Methylosarcina fibrata AML-C10: one gene and its partners. The protein of the gene in region 1 interacts with the protein of each later gene in a pairwise test. Links are inferred from orthologs where the notes say so. Each region holds a gene or a part of one and is shown in the gene's direction. Other genes may lie near its edges.

Region 1 (2,707 bases):
TGCCGAACCCTAAAGTGGGTACGGTGACTCCGGATGTTGCCACCGCAGTCAGAAACGCCAAGTCCGGCCAGGTGCGTTATCGTACCGACAAGGCGGGCATTATTCATTGTACTTTGGGAAAGCTCACCTTCGACGCTGACGCCATTCAGGGCAATCTGGAAGCGTTGTTGTCGGATTTGAGAAAGGCAAAACCCGCTTCTTCAAAGGGTGTTTACATCAAAAAAGTCACATTGTCGTCAACCATGGGTCCCGGCTTGTGGCTGGATCACAGCAGTTTGGCGGGATAACCAATTATTTATAAGGCTTTGGGTTGCCGGTATTAACGGCAACCGTCAAAGACCGCAGGCGTTGCAAAACTTAATCTGTCCTGCGCAGACGGAAGCTGGAACCTAAAATCTGGGGAAAGGGACCGTAAGGTGCATCCACCTGGATGCGTTTTATCATTCTGAAATTTTTTCAGAAAAATACCGGAGGTAAGCTGTGGCACTAAATTTGGATGGCAAGAAAGCCGTCGTCGAAGAGGTCGCTGAATTCGCCGCTAAAGCTCATTCCGCCGTTGCTGCGGAATATCGCGGGTTGACTGTTACGGAGCTGACCGAACTTCGAAAAACTGCGAGAGAAACAGGCGTTTATCTGCGAGTAGTAAAAAATACACTGGCAAGGCGGGCCGTTTCCGGAACGGAATTTGAATGCATGCAGAATGGCCTGGTTGGGCCTTTGTTGCTGGCATTTTCAATGGAAGATCCGGGTTCGGCAGCGCGCTTGATCAGTAATTTTGCCAAAACGCATGATAAGCTGATTACCAAGATTGTGGCTATCGGAGGGCAATCCTACGGGCCGTCTGAGCTGAATCGGCTGGCAAGTTTGCCGACGCGCGATCAGGGCATCGGCTTGCTGATGTCGGTGATGAAAGCGCCGGTAGAGAAGCTCGCTCGGACCTTGGCAGCGATCAAGGACCTGAAAGAAGCGGCATAGGCTTGGCTAAAACCCGATTAATACCACTATTTAGAGGAAAACAAGATGGCAGTAACAAAAGAAGATATATTGGAAGCGGTATCCAACATGACCGTTATGGAAATCGTTGATTTGATTTCCGCGATGGAAGAAAAATTCGGCGTGTCCGCGGCTGCGGTGGCCGTCGCCGCTCCGGCAGCCGGCGCCGCTGCGGCAGCGGTCGAAGAGCAAACCGAGTTCGACCTGATACTGACTGGCTTCGGCGAAAACAAGGTCGCGGTGATCAAGGCGGTACGCGGAATGACCGGTCTGGGATTGAAAGAAGCAAAGGATGCCGTAGAAGGCGTTCCTACTACATTGAAGGAAGGCATATCCAAGGCAGAAGCCGAAGATTTCAAAAAGCAATTGCTGGAAGCCGGCGCTACGGTTGAAATCAAATAAACAGCAGCGCCTTAGTATGTAAGGGGTGATGGCGAATCACCCTAATTCAAATATGGCTGGTGGCGATTTTGTCACCGGCCTTTTACTGTTTGCAAAACCTGCACAGTAGAAAATTCTCAATGACGAAAAGGTTTGGAATCCATATGTCCTACTCTTTTACAGAAAAAAAGCGTATTCGTAACAACTTTGGGAAAAGTAAGGAAGTACTTGACGTCCCGTATCTTTTGGCAACGCAGATAAATTCCTACGCCAGTTTTTTGCAAGACGGGGTTTTTCCCGAAAAGCGGGCGGACATAGGATTGCATGCCGCATTTTCCAGTGTTTTTCCAATTGAAAGCCATTCCGGCTATGCAGTATTGGAATATGTAAGATACCGGTTGGGAGAACCCGTATTCGATGTAAGAGAGTGTCAGCAACGCGGCGCTACCTATGCCGCGCCTTTAAGAGTATTGGTCCGTCTGGTTATCTACGATAAGGATGCGCCGGCTACTGCAAAAGTGGTCAAGGACATTCGCGAGCAGGAAGTCTACATGGGCGAACTGCCGCTGATGACGGAAAACGGAACTTTCGTAATTAACGGAACCGAGCGGGTCATCGTTTCTCAGTTGCACCGTTCGCCCGGCGTTTTTTTCGACCACGACAAAGGAAAGACCCATTCGTCGGGAAAACTGTTGTTTAATGCCCGCGTTATTCCTTATCGCGGCTCCTGGCTGGACTTTGAATTCGACCACAAAGATTGCGTTTACGTCCGGATCGACCGGCGGCGGAAAATTCCGGCAACGATCCTGTTGCGCGCCTTGGGCATGGATAACGAAGAAATCATCAATATTTTCTTCGAAAAAAATCACTTTACCGTTACCGCCGATCAGTGTCTGTTTCAAATCATTCCCGAAAGAATGCGCGGCGAAATAGCGGCGTTCGACATCAAGCACGAAGGCAAGGTACTGGTTCAGGAAGGCCGGCGCATCACCAGCAAACACATCCGGGAAATGATCAAGGCCGGCTTGTCGGAAGTGGACGTGCCGAGGGACTATCTGATCGGCAAGATACTCGCGAACAATATTATCGATCCATCCACAGGGGAATTGATTGCGAACGTCAACGACGAGGTGACCTCGACCACTCTCGACCGTTGCATCGAAAATGGCATCACCGACATTGACACTTTGTTCGTCAATGATCTGGACAAAGGTCCGTATATGTCCAATGCGATGAAACTGGACGTGACGACGAATACTCTGGAAGCCTTGGTTGAGATTTACCGGATGATGCGTCCGGGCGAGCCGCCTACCAAAGAATCGGCGGAAAATCT
Region 2 (5,666 bases), 1.7 Mb from region 1 along the record:
ATCATCCTGCAGGCGATTCCGGTGGGCGGCTTCCGGCTGCTCGACAACGGCGAAGCCGACGACAAGATTATTGCGGTAATGAAAGGGGACGAGTTTTACCGGCAATGGACCGACGTGTCGGACTGTCCGACTTCCTACATCAATCGGCTGATGCACTATTTTTTGACCTATAAAAATCTGCCTGGCGAGAAACCCACCTGCGAAATAACCGATGTGTATGGGCGGGCCGAAGCGCATGAGGTCATCATCCGTTCGATGCAGGATTACATGAGCCTTTTTAACGGCTTGTCGGATTTATGATGGTGCCGAAGAGCGGCCGTTCTTTTCCTCCTTTCAGCAGTTCGTAAAGCTTATGCAGCCGAAATTCGTTCATCTGAGGCTCCATACCGAATTTTCGCTGGTCGACGGCATCGTTAAAATCAAGCCGCTGATGAAACGGCTGGCCGAACTGGCGATGCCTGCGGCGGCGATCACCGATCACGTCAATCTGTTTGCTCTGGTCAAATTTTACCGCGCGGCGATGGCGCAAGGCATCAAGCCGATCGCCGGCTCGGACGTATTGATTTTCAATCCGGAGGAGCCCGCCAATCCCACTCGTCTGACCTTGCTGGCCAAAAACCGACGAGGTTATGTCACGCTGACCGAATTGATCTCGAAAGCCTACCAGGAAGGCCAGCATCAGGGCGTGCCGATGCTCAAACACGACTGGCTGGTTGCCAATCGCGACGGCTTGATTGCCTTGTCGGGCGCGATGCACGGCGACATCGGCAGAGCTCTTTTGGCCGAGAACAAGGACGCCGCGATGCGTCTGGCCGAGCAATGGCGCGCGCTGTTCCCGGATAGTTTCTATCTGGAGCTGCAGCGGGTCGGCAAGCCCGGAGAAGAGCATTACATCGCCGCCGCGCTCGATCTGGCTCTGGCCGCGGATCTGCCGGTCGTCGCCACCAACGACGTGCGCTTTCTCAAGCAGGACGATTTTGCCGCGCACGAGGTCCGGGTCTGCATCAATCAGGGCCGGGTGCTGGACGACACCCGCCGGCCGAAGGATTATACCGATCAGCAGTATCTGCGCAGCAGCGAGGAAATGGCGGCGTTGTTCGCCGATATTCCGGAGGCTCTGGAAAACTCGGTCGAGATTGCCGCGCGCTGCAATCTGGAGCTGACCCTCGGCAAGAATTTTCTGCCGGACTATCCGGTGCCTGCCGGAATGACCTTGGGCGAGGTCATGGCCGAGGCTTCCAGAAAAGGGCTGGAAGAGCGCCTGCAGCATCATCCGCCTTGCGGCAAAAGCAGCGACGAGGAGAACCGGCGCGTTTATGACGAGCGCCTGGAGACCGAATTGCAAGTGATTACCCAGATGGGTTTTCCCGGCTATTTCATGATCGTTGCCGACTTCATTCAGTGGGCCAAGAACCATCAGATCCCGGTCGGCCCCGGACGCGGCTCGGGCGCGGGGTCTCTGGTGGCGTACGCGCTTAAAATCACCGACCTCGATCCGATCGAATTCGACCTGTTGTTCGAGCGCTTTTTGAATCCGGAGCGGATATCGATGCCGGACTTCGACGTCGATTTCTGCATGGATCGGCGCGACGAGGTGATCGATTATGTGGCCGAGCATTACGGCCGCGATCATGTCGCTCAGATCATCACCTACGGCTCGATGGCGGCCAAGGCGGTCATCCGGGATGTCGGCCGGGTACTGGGCTTTTCCTACGGCTTCGTTGACCGGCTGGCCAAGCTGATTCCGTTCGAGATCGGCATGACCCTGGAAAAGGCGCTCAAGGACAGCCCCGAGCTGAAGCAGCTCTACGATACCGAAGAGGAAGTCAAAAGCCTGATCGACATGGCCCGTTCGCTCGAAGGTATGGCCCGGAACGCGGGCAAGCACGCCGGCGGAGTCGTTATTTCTCCGACCAAATTGACCGACTTTACGCCGCTGTATTGCGAGCAGGGCGGGGGCAATCTGGTGACCCAGTTCGACAAGGACGATGTCGAGGCCGTCGGCCTGGTCAAGTTCGACTTTCTGGGTCTGCGCACGTTGACGATCATCGACTGGGCGCTGCAGACGATCAATCAAAAAAACCGGGAAGAAGGCAAACCGCCGATCGATATCAGCACGATTCCGCGGGACGACCCCGCCTCTTACGAACTGTTGAAAAACGCCCAGACGACGGCGGTTTTTCAGCTGGAATCGCGCGGCATGAAAGAGTTGATCAAAAAACTCAAGCCTGACTGCTTCGACGACATCATCGCGCTGGTGGCGCTGTTTCGTCCGGGACCTTTGGAATCGGGCATGGTCGACGACTACATCAACGTCAAGCACGGCGCCAAGGCCGAATACGCCCATCCGCTGCTGATCCCTATTCTGAAACCGACCAACGGCGTTATTCTCTATCAGGAGCAGGTGATGCAGATCGCCCGGGAAATGGCGCAGTATACGCTCGGCGGAGCCGACATGCTCCGGCGCGCGATGGGCAAGAAAAAGCCGGAAGAAATGGCCAAGCAGCGGGAGATCTTCACGCAAGGCGCGGTCGCCAACGGGATCGACGAAGGCATTGCCACTTATATTTTCGATCTGATGGAAAAATTCGCCGGCTACGGTTTCAATAAATCGCACTCGGCCGCCTACGCGCTGGTCGCTTATCAGACCGCCTGGCTGAAGGCGCATTATCCCGCCGCGTTCATGGCCGCCGTCTTGTCCTCGGACATGGACAATACCGACAAGGTCGTGGTGTTGATCGAAGAATGCCGGCAGATGAAGCTGGCGATCTGTCCGCCCGACGTCAACGTGTCCGACTACCGGTTCACCGTCGACCGGAACCACCGCATCGTTTACGGCCTCGGCGCGATCAAGGGCGTGGGCCAGGCCGCGATCGAGGACATGCTCGAGGAACGGGAAAAAAACGGCCCTTTTTCCGGCCTGTACGACCTGTGCAAGCGGGTCGATCTGCGCAAGGTCAACCGAAGGGTGCTGGAAGCGCTGTGCCGGGCCGGAGCCTTTGATCAATTCGATGCCAACCGGGCCGCCCATCTGGCCGAGCTGGCGACCGCGTTAAAAGTGGCCGAACAGCATGAAAAGGTGGTGCAAACCGGGCAAAACGATTTGTTCGGGCTGGCGGTATCCAGCGCCGGCGAGGCGGACGAGAAAGCTTATGCCAATGCCGTGGCGCCCTGGTCGGACAATGAACGTCTGGCCGCGGAAAAATTGACGCTCGGCCTGTTTTTGACCGGGCATCCGATCGATCAGTACGAGCAGGAAATCAAACAGTTTACTCACGGCAAGATCGCCGCGCTTCAGGGCGAGGTGGAGCGTTCGAAAGGAAAGATGGAAGCGCGCGTGGCCGGGCTGGTCATCGATATCCGCACGCGGCAAAGCAAGAGCGGCAAAACCATGGGCTTTGCCGTCATCGACGACCGGTCGGGCCGGCTCGAACTGGCGGTCTATAGCGACGTCTACGAAAAATACCGGAATTTGCTGTCGCGCGATACGCTTTTGGTGAGCGAAGGTTCGCTGACGGTGGACGATTTTACCGGATCCCTGCGGCTCACCGCGGAGAAGCTTTACAGTATCGAAGAGGCCCGGGACGCCTTCGCGAGAGGTCTGCAATTGACCTGGAACGCCGCCGACAACGGCGATTCCATCGTCCGCAAGTTGACTCCCGAACTGATTCCGTTCAAAGGCGGCGGCTGCCCCATTCTGATCGATTACCGATCGGCACAGGCTCAGGCGCTGGTACGGCTGGGCGACGAGTGGCGCGTTCGAGCCACCGATGAACTGATTCTGCGGTTAAAGCGCCTGCTTGGAACGCAAGCGGTGGATGTTAAATACCGGTAAAACCACCGGAACAGCGCTTGGAAAATGCCTGATCGAGAAAGGCAATCAAGCGGCCGGGCACGAAATGCGGGGCGGGTCTCGGCGGACTGCCGGATAAAGCTAAAGCGTTTGCCTGGTAAAGCGGGGTAGGCCCTTGATGACGGTACTTTCGATGTCGAGAAACTGTAAACCCATCAGCGTTTCGTCGTTCGGCAGATGCTCAAGCCAGATGATCCGGACGTCGCCGCTCAATTCGAGCGGTTTGAAACTGAATACCGTGATCGTATTTTCTTCGACGTCTATTCTTTTGTTCAATTGAATCATCAAACCGAGAAACGACACGTTGACCATATTGAATTCGTGGTATTGTCCGTTCAGTAAAATCCTTCCCGAGCCCTGCATTCTTTTTCTGTATTCTTTTCTCGAATAAAGAGAATGATCGTTTTCAAAGGACAGCGTCTTGAATTCCATGGCAATCAGAAGGCTGTCTTTTAGCATGTCCACCCGGATGATTTCGGCTTCTCCCGTCAGGTTCATTTCGGGAAGGAACAGGTCCACTAAAGTGGAGCCTTTCAGGACGTCGAATATGGCATCGATCGTTGTTGCAGGGCTCTCCGGATTATTCCGTAATTCGGCCAGTAATCCGGTGATCGACAGATTTTTGACGATGATGTTTTGTTCCTGTCCGCCGAAATAAATCAAACCGTGCAATTCCAGGTTTTTACGATGCGATCGCTGTATTTTTGAGTTCATCCGACTCTCCTCGCCTTTCGTTTTCTTATCGGTTATTACTGGCGGATATAATACTTTTTAATTGTAAAAATTATAGCTGGCGAATTCAGGTTATGGCTATGGAATTAAGTGACCAGCAAGAAATTGACTGTTTCATAAATTTTCTGCGGTGAGTAACCGCTCTCCGGTTTCATCGGCAAAGCGGAGATTGGCGCAGGCTCGAGGAAAATAACAAAGAGAAAGGCAAAGACGACTTCTTTGATGACCCCGCTCGTCTTCTATTTTGTGAAAGGCTGTCCATTGGCTGCGGCGGCTGATTTTTTTCAGTTTTTTCGCACAATTCAAACGGCAGAAATCGGTCTTTAATAGGGCGTTATCCGGAATCAAGGCTTTAATTTCCAATTTATTACATGTCATAATGTAGGCCGGATAAAACAGGATTTTTTGATACACCCTAATTTTAAAATCGACGCGAGGAGAAACCGTGAGAAAAATTCATATCCAAATCAGTTCATTTGTCTCCGCAGTTCTAATTGGATTAACCATCTGGTCGCTGGCGAACGCGACTACGCCGGAAGAAAGCAAAGCTCAGGGCAAAGCCTTTCTGGCGCAAAATGCCCAAAAAGCAAACGTCATCACTACCGCCAGCGGCTTACAATACGAAGTCATCAAGAAAGGAAACGGCAAGACGTCTCCTACGGCAACCGACAACGTGACCGTACATTACAAAGGCACTACGATCGACGGCAAGGAATTTGACAGTTCCTACGGCCGCGGCGTACCCGCCACCTTTCCGTTGAATCAGGTCATCAAAGGCTGGACCGAAGGCGTTCAGTTGATGAAGGAAGGTGACCAATTTCGTTTTTTCATTCCATCCGAACTGGCCTATGGCGCTCACGGCGCCGGGCCGATCGGTCCTAATGAAACATTGATTTTCGATGTTGAATTAATCAAGATTAATTAAATTACCGTAATAAAATGCGGGCTCCGCTCATGTCCCCGTGATCCGGAAGCCCGCAGTCTGTTTTCGTTTTCAGTGGCGGAATAGCGGTTCCGCCGTCGTTGTCTTGTTTCTTTTGTGCGGATAGAGGGCGGGCTTCGCTGCCCGACAATGACAAGC
Region 3 (4,425 bases), 620 kb from region 1 along the record:
GCTTGACGGTGCGAGGCAACAGCAGTCTATAATGCAACAGTCATCCCTCCACCCGATCCTTACTGCTTGCTAGACATCTTTTTGAGGCCGCTATGAAAGGCGATAAGAAAGTCATTGAGTTTCTGAACAAGGTACTGACCAACGAACTGACCGCGATAAACCAGTATTTTTTACATGCGCGCATGTATAAGAATTGGGGCTTCCACAAACTCAACGACAGGGTCTATCACGAATCCATTGACGAGATGAAGCACGCCGATTCGTTGATAGAACGCATTCTCTTCCTCGAAGGACTGCCCAACCTGCAGAATCTCGACAAGTTGAGAATCGGCGAACATCCCAAAGAAATGCTCGAATGCGATTTAAAGCTGGTTCAGGCGGCGATAGTTCTGCTCAAAAAAGCGATAGCCCATTGCGAAACCGTGCAGGATTATTTTTCCAGAGAAATTTTCAACCACATTCTCAAAAGTGAAGAAGAACACGTCGACTGGCTGGAAACCCAACTGGAAATCATCGAGTCGATCGGCCTGCCTAATTATTTGCAATCCCAGTTGTAATTGTAAGGCTCTGCGGCTTGGACCGGCTTAATCGGTCCAGTGGCCGGCCCTGTTGCGACGAAAATCCGGAACCGGGCCTTGCAGGTCTTTTTTAATACGGCGCCGAACAAGGCGCAGCAATTCCCGCCGCAATGCAAATCCTGTCGACTGACTATTAGTTTAAGTAGCGGTCTACCGGCATCCGAGTATAATATCCTTAATTTTGTTCCGATTGTATTTCGGCCCCACTGAAGAACACGCCATGTCTCGGATTATCGTTTGTGCTCTGTACAAATTCGTCAGGCTGAATAATTTTCAGGCTTTGCGCCAGCCTTTGTTACAGGTCATGGAAGAAAACGGAATCCGGGGGACGCTGCTGTTGGCTCATGAAGGCATCAACGGCACCGTGGCCGGTTCCCGCTCCGGCATCGACGCTCTGCTGTCCTGGCTCAGAAGTGAGCCCAGCCTGGCCGATATCGACTGTAAAGAATCCTATACCGATGCAGTGCCTTTCAATCGAGCCAAAGTCAAGCTGAAAAAAGAGATCGTCACGATGGGCATCGAAGGAGTGGATCCTACTCGGGCCGTCGGCACCTACGTCAGTCCGGAAGACTGGAATGCGTTGATCGAGAACCCCGAAGTGCTGCTGATCGATACCCGCAACGACTATGAGTTTGAGGTAGGCACTTTCAAAAACGCCGTCAATCCGAAAACCGAAAGTTTTCGCGAATTTCCCCGCTATGTGAAAGAACATCTCGACCCTTCCCGGCATAAAAAAGTGGCGATGTTTTGCACCGGCGGAATTCGCTGTGAAAAATCCACGGCATTTCTTAAAGAGCAGGGTTTTGAGGAAGTGTATCATCTCAAAGGCGGCATTTTGAATTACCTGGAAAAGGTGCCTGAACAGAAAACGTTATGGCAGGGCGAGTGCTTCGTCTTTGACGAGCGGGTGACCGTGAATCATCGATTGCAGAAAGGCCGTTACGATCTGTGCAATGGCTGCCGCATGCCCATTACCGAAGCGGATAAAGCCCATGAAAAATACCGGCAGGGCGTAAGTTGCCCTCATTGTTACGACAGGACTAGCGAAGAGCAGAAACGCCGTTTTCTGGAGCGGGAAAAACAAACCCGCTTGGCCAGGGAGCGGGGCGAACCGCATAGGGGATCGGCTGCGGCGAAGGCGCTCGCCTTGAAACGGAAAGCCAAATTGCAGCGCCGGTCCTCTTCTCTAAAAAGAGAGCTCGAAAAAGCATAAACATCATTTTTTCCGGATAATTCATCAAGCAAATGAAAGCGCAACTTGGTAAAAAAGCTCCCTTATTGGCGGTGTCCGAATGGGTTCAAGGCGGACCGGTCAATTTCGATCAATTGACGGGCAAAGTCGTTCTGGTTGAGGTTTTTCAGGTCAACTGCCCCGGATGTTTTTTATATTCTCTGCCGTTGGCTATCGATCTGTACCGCAAATATGCAGAACGGGGCCTGGTGGTATTGGGCGTGGCCACGGCCTTTGAAGATTTCGACAAAAATACGCTGGACAATTTGCACCGATTGGCCGAGAAAGGCGAGGTTATCGGCGAAACATTAAACATGCTGAACCGGCACGGTAAATTAAAGGAAGGGCATCTGTCTTACCGGATTCCTTTTCCGTTGGCGATGGATAAATTAAAAAAACGCGAGCAAGCGGTGACCGAGGCGGAAATCATGGATTTCATCCGGGAACAGATTCCCAACTTCGAGCATCATCCCGCCGATTATCAGCGCCAGATTCGGGAGCAGGTGCAGCGTTATTTTCAATCCCTGGAGTATCGCGCCGAAACGTTCGAATCGTACAATTTGAAAGGCACCCCGTCGCATATTCTGGTGGATCAGCAGGGTGTGCTCGTCGAATGCACATTCGGCGCCGATCCGGACCTGGAAGCCCGGATAGTCAATTTGTTGCAGTACTGACGGATCAGCCGCAGTCGGCCAATACGATCGCCCGGGTCGGCGCCGGCAGCCCTTCCCGAGTCAGATCGGGATTTTCCGGATCGAGGAAAGACGCCAGCGAATGAAACGTCATCCATTCGGTCGTGCGTTGTTCCTGAGTGCTGGTTCGAGTGATGTCGACCACGCGGCTATTGACGAAGCCGCAGCGTTTCAGCCAACCGATCAAGGTGTCGCAACTGGGCAGGAACCAGACGTTGCGCATGTTGGCATAGCGGTCTTCCGGAACCAGCACCCGGCCCGGGCCGCCGTCGATAATCAAGGTTTCCAGCACCAGTTGGCCGCCCGGCTTCAGCAACTGCTTCAATTCGAGCAGGTGATCGATGGGCGAGCGCCGATGGTAAAGCACGCCCATCGAAAATACGGCGTCGAACGCTTTCAGGTTGTTCGGCAACTGTTCGATGCCCAGCGGCAACACGTACACGGGCGCTTCGCCGTGCAATCGTCTGATCATTTGAAACTGCATGACGTTCAGCAGCAAAGGATCGATGCCGATCACCGTTTTCGCTCCGGCGCCGAGCATGCGCCAGCAGTGATAGCCGTTACCGCAGCCGACGTCCAGAACCAGCTTGTGTTTCAGCGGGGCAATGTGATTTTTCAGGCGGTCCCACTTCCAATCGGAACGCCATTCGCAGTCGAGGTGAATGCCGAACAGGTTATAAGGTCCTTTGCGCCAGGGATGCAGCGCCATTAAACGGGTTTTGAGCCGTTCTTTTTCCGCTTCGGACAAATCCTCCGGCCGGCCTATCCGGACTGCATCGGTATCCAGGGCGTTTTGCGAGGCCGCCGAGGCGGGCACGCTGTCGATTTGATTTAGCCAATAGCTCAAGTTGCCGTGAGTAGACGGGTCGAAAGCTTTGGCCAACTGTTCGGGCAGCATCGCTGCCCAGGCCCCGGCTTTGGCTTCGAACAGGGCGTCGTACAGGGGTTGATAATTCATCGTTTCAGCGCGATGGTTTTCATCGCAGGGATCCGGCAAAAAATAAACAAAAAAGGCAGCTTCCCAAATGGAAAATGAATCTGTCGGAACGGATTATCGGGAAAAGTATGCTTAAATCAATGTATTGTCGATATGGCCGAATTTGACTGCCAGCCGGGTCAGTTCCACGTCGTTTTTGACGTGCAGCTTCTCGTAGAGACGGTAACGATAGGTATTCACCGTTTTATCGCTCAATACCAGAATTTTTGCCATTTCCTGAATGGTCTTTCCTTGCAGGATCAAGGTCACCACTTCGGCTTCCCGATGAGACAGCTTGGCAAACGGAGATTCCTGATTTCCGGGAAGCGACTGAAAAGCAAGATTTTCGGCGACGTCCGAGCACAGATAGCGTTTGCCTTCCATAACCCGGTGAATGCCCTGGATCATTTCGTCGACCGGCGAACTTTTGGAAATAAAACCCATTACGCCCAGTTTTAACAACTGCTGAGGAATGGGGCCGTCGTTTTTTACGGAAAGAGCAATAATCTTTATGTCGGGATTGTATCGCAATATTCTGCGGCTGGCTTCCACGCCTCCGATTCCCGGCATGTTAACATCCATCATGACGACGTCCGGAGACAGTTTGACTACCGCCTGCGTCGCTTCTTCCCCCGATTTGGCGACTCCGACGACTTTGATGTCTTCCGCCGAATTCAGCAAAGCCTCAATGCCGGTACGGACAAGCTCGTGATCATCTACAAGCAGCACACTAATCATCTTTCATCATTGCGGTCGGCTAAAGAAACGGCTTCAAAAACGGAATGTAAATGATCGCGATGAGAGCAAGGGTCATTCATATCGGTGCATCTAATTAAGCAGTAAGTAAACCAAGCTTGAAGATAGGTTATCTTAAAATGGGCAAAAGAAATAGAATAATTATACCTCTCTAGCATTATTTGTCTTCGTCTATTGATGGCAATTGTCAAA

Evidence for each region. The genes of interacting proteins can lie anywhere in the genome.
Region 2: the proteins of rplL (region 1) and dnaE interact in binary tests that used the Escherichia coli proteins (3 or more experiments, as listed by UniProt). The link is inferred for Methylosarcina fibrata AML-C10 from one-to-one orthologs.
Region 3: the proteins of rplL (region 1) and trhO interact in binary tests that used the Escherichia coli proteins (3 or more experiments, as listed by UniProt). The link is inferred for Methylosarcina fibrata AML-C10 from one-to-one orthologs.

Annotation. Positions count from the first base shown.
Region 1 is NZ_KB889965.1:4,356,947-4,359,653, forward strand. It holds rplL (50S ribosomal protein L7/L12), read left to right. Parts: upstream 1-1,020; coding sequence 1,021-1,395; downstream 1,396-2,707. Other genes in the region: rplA (50S ribosomal protein L1), read left to right, coding at 1-287; rplJ (50S ribosomal protein L10), read left to right, coding at 481-975; rpoB (DNA-directed RNA polymerase subunit beta), read left to right, coding at 1,539-2,707. UniProt on the Escherichia coli protein: The binding site for several of the GTPase factors involved in protein synthesis (IF-2, EF-Tu, EF-G and RF3). Is thus essential for accurate translation.
Region 2 is NZ_KB889965.1:2,683,958-2,689,623, reverse strand. What follows is about bases 1-4,035. They hold dnaE (DNA polymerase III subunit alpha), read left to right. Parts: upstream 1-352; coding sequence 353-3,835; downstream 3,836-4,035. Other genes in these bases: A3OW_RS0112665 (PilZ domain-containing protein), read right to left, coding at 3,935-4,035; A3OW_RS0112675 (inorganic pyrophosphatase), read left to right, coding at 1-300. Also shown: more of A3OW_RS0112665, read right to left, coding at 4,036-4,567; A3OW_RS0112660 (hypothetical protein), read right to left, coding at 4,700-4,948; A3OW_RS0112655 (FKBP-type peptidyl-prolyl cis-trans isomerase), read left to right, coding at 5,031-5,510. UniProt on the Escherichia coli protein: DNA polymerase III is a complex, multichain enzyme responsible for most of the replicative synthesis in bacteria. This DNA polymerase also exhibits 3' to 5' exonuclease activity. The alpha chain is the DNA polymerase catalytic subunit.
Region 3 is NZ_KB889965.1:3,735,867-3,740,291, reverse strand. The notes cover bases 1-2,794. They hold trhO (oxygen-dependent tRNA uridine(34) hydroxylase TrhO), read left to right. Parts: upstream 1-798; coding sequence 799-1,791; downstream 1,792-2,794. Other genes in these bases: cmoB (tRNA 5-methoxyuridine(34)/uridine 5-oxyacetic acid(34) synthase CmoB), read right to left, coding at 2,488-2,794; A3OW_RS0117430 (peroxiredoxin family protein), read left to right, coding at 1,824-2,483; bfr (bacterioferritin), read left to right, coding at 93-557; A3OW_RS27325 ((2Fe-2S)-binding protein), read left to right, coding at 1-73. Outside these bases: more of cmoB, read right to left, coding at 2,795-3,459; A3OW_RS0117420 (response regulator), read right to left, coding at 3,571-4,215. UniProt on the Escherichia coli protein: Catalyzes oxygen-dependent 5-hydroxyuridine (ho5U) modification at position 34 in tRNAs, the first step in 5-carboxymethoxyuridine (cmo5U) biosynthesis.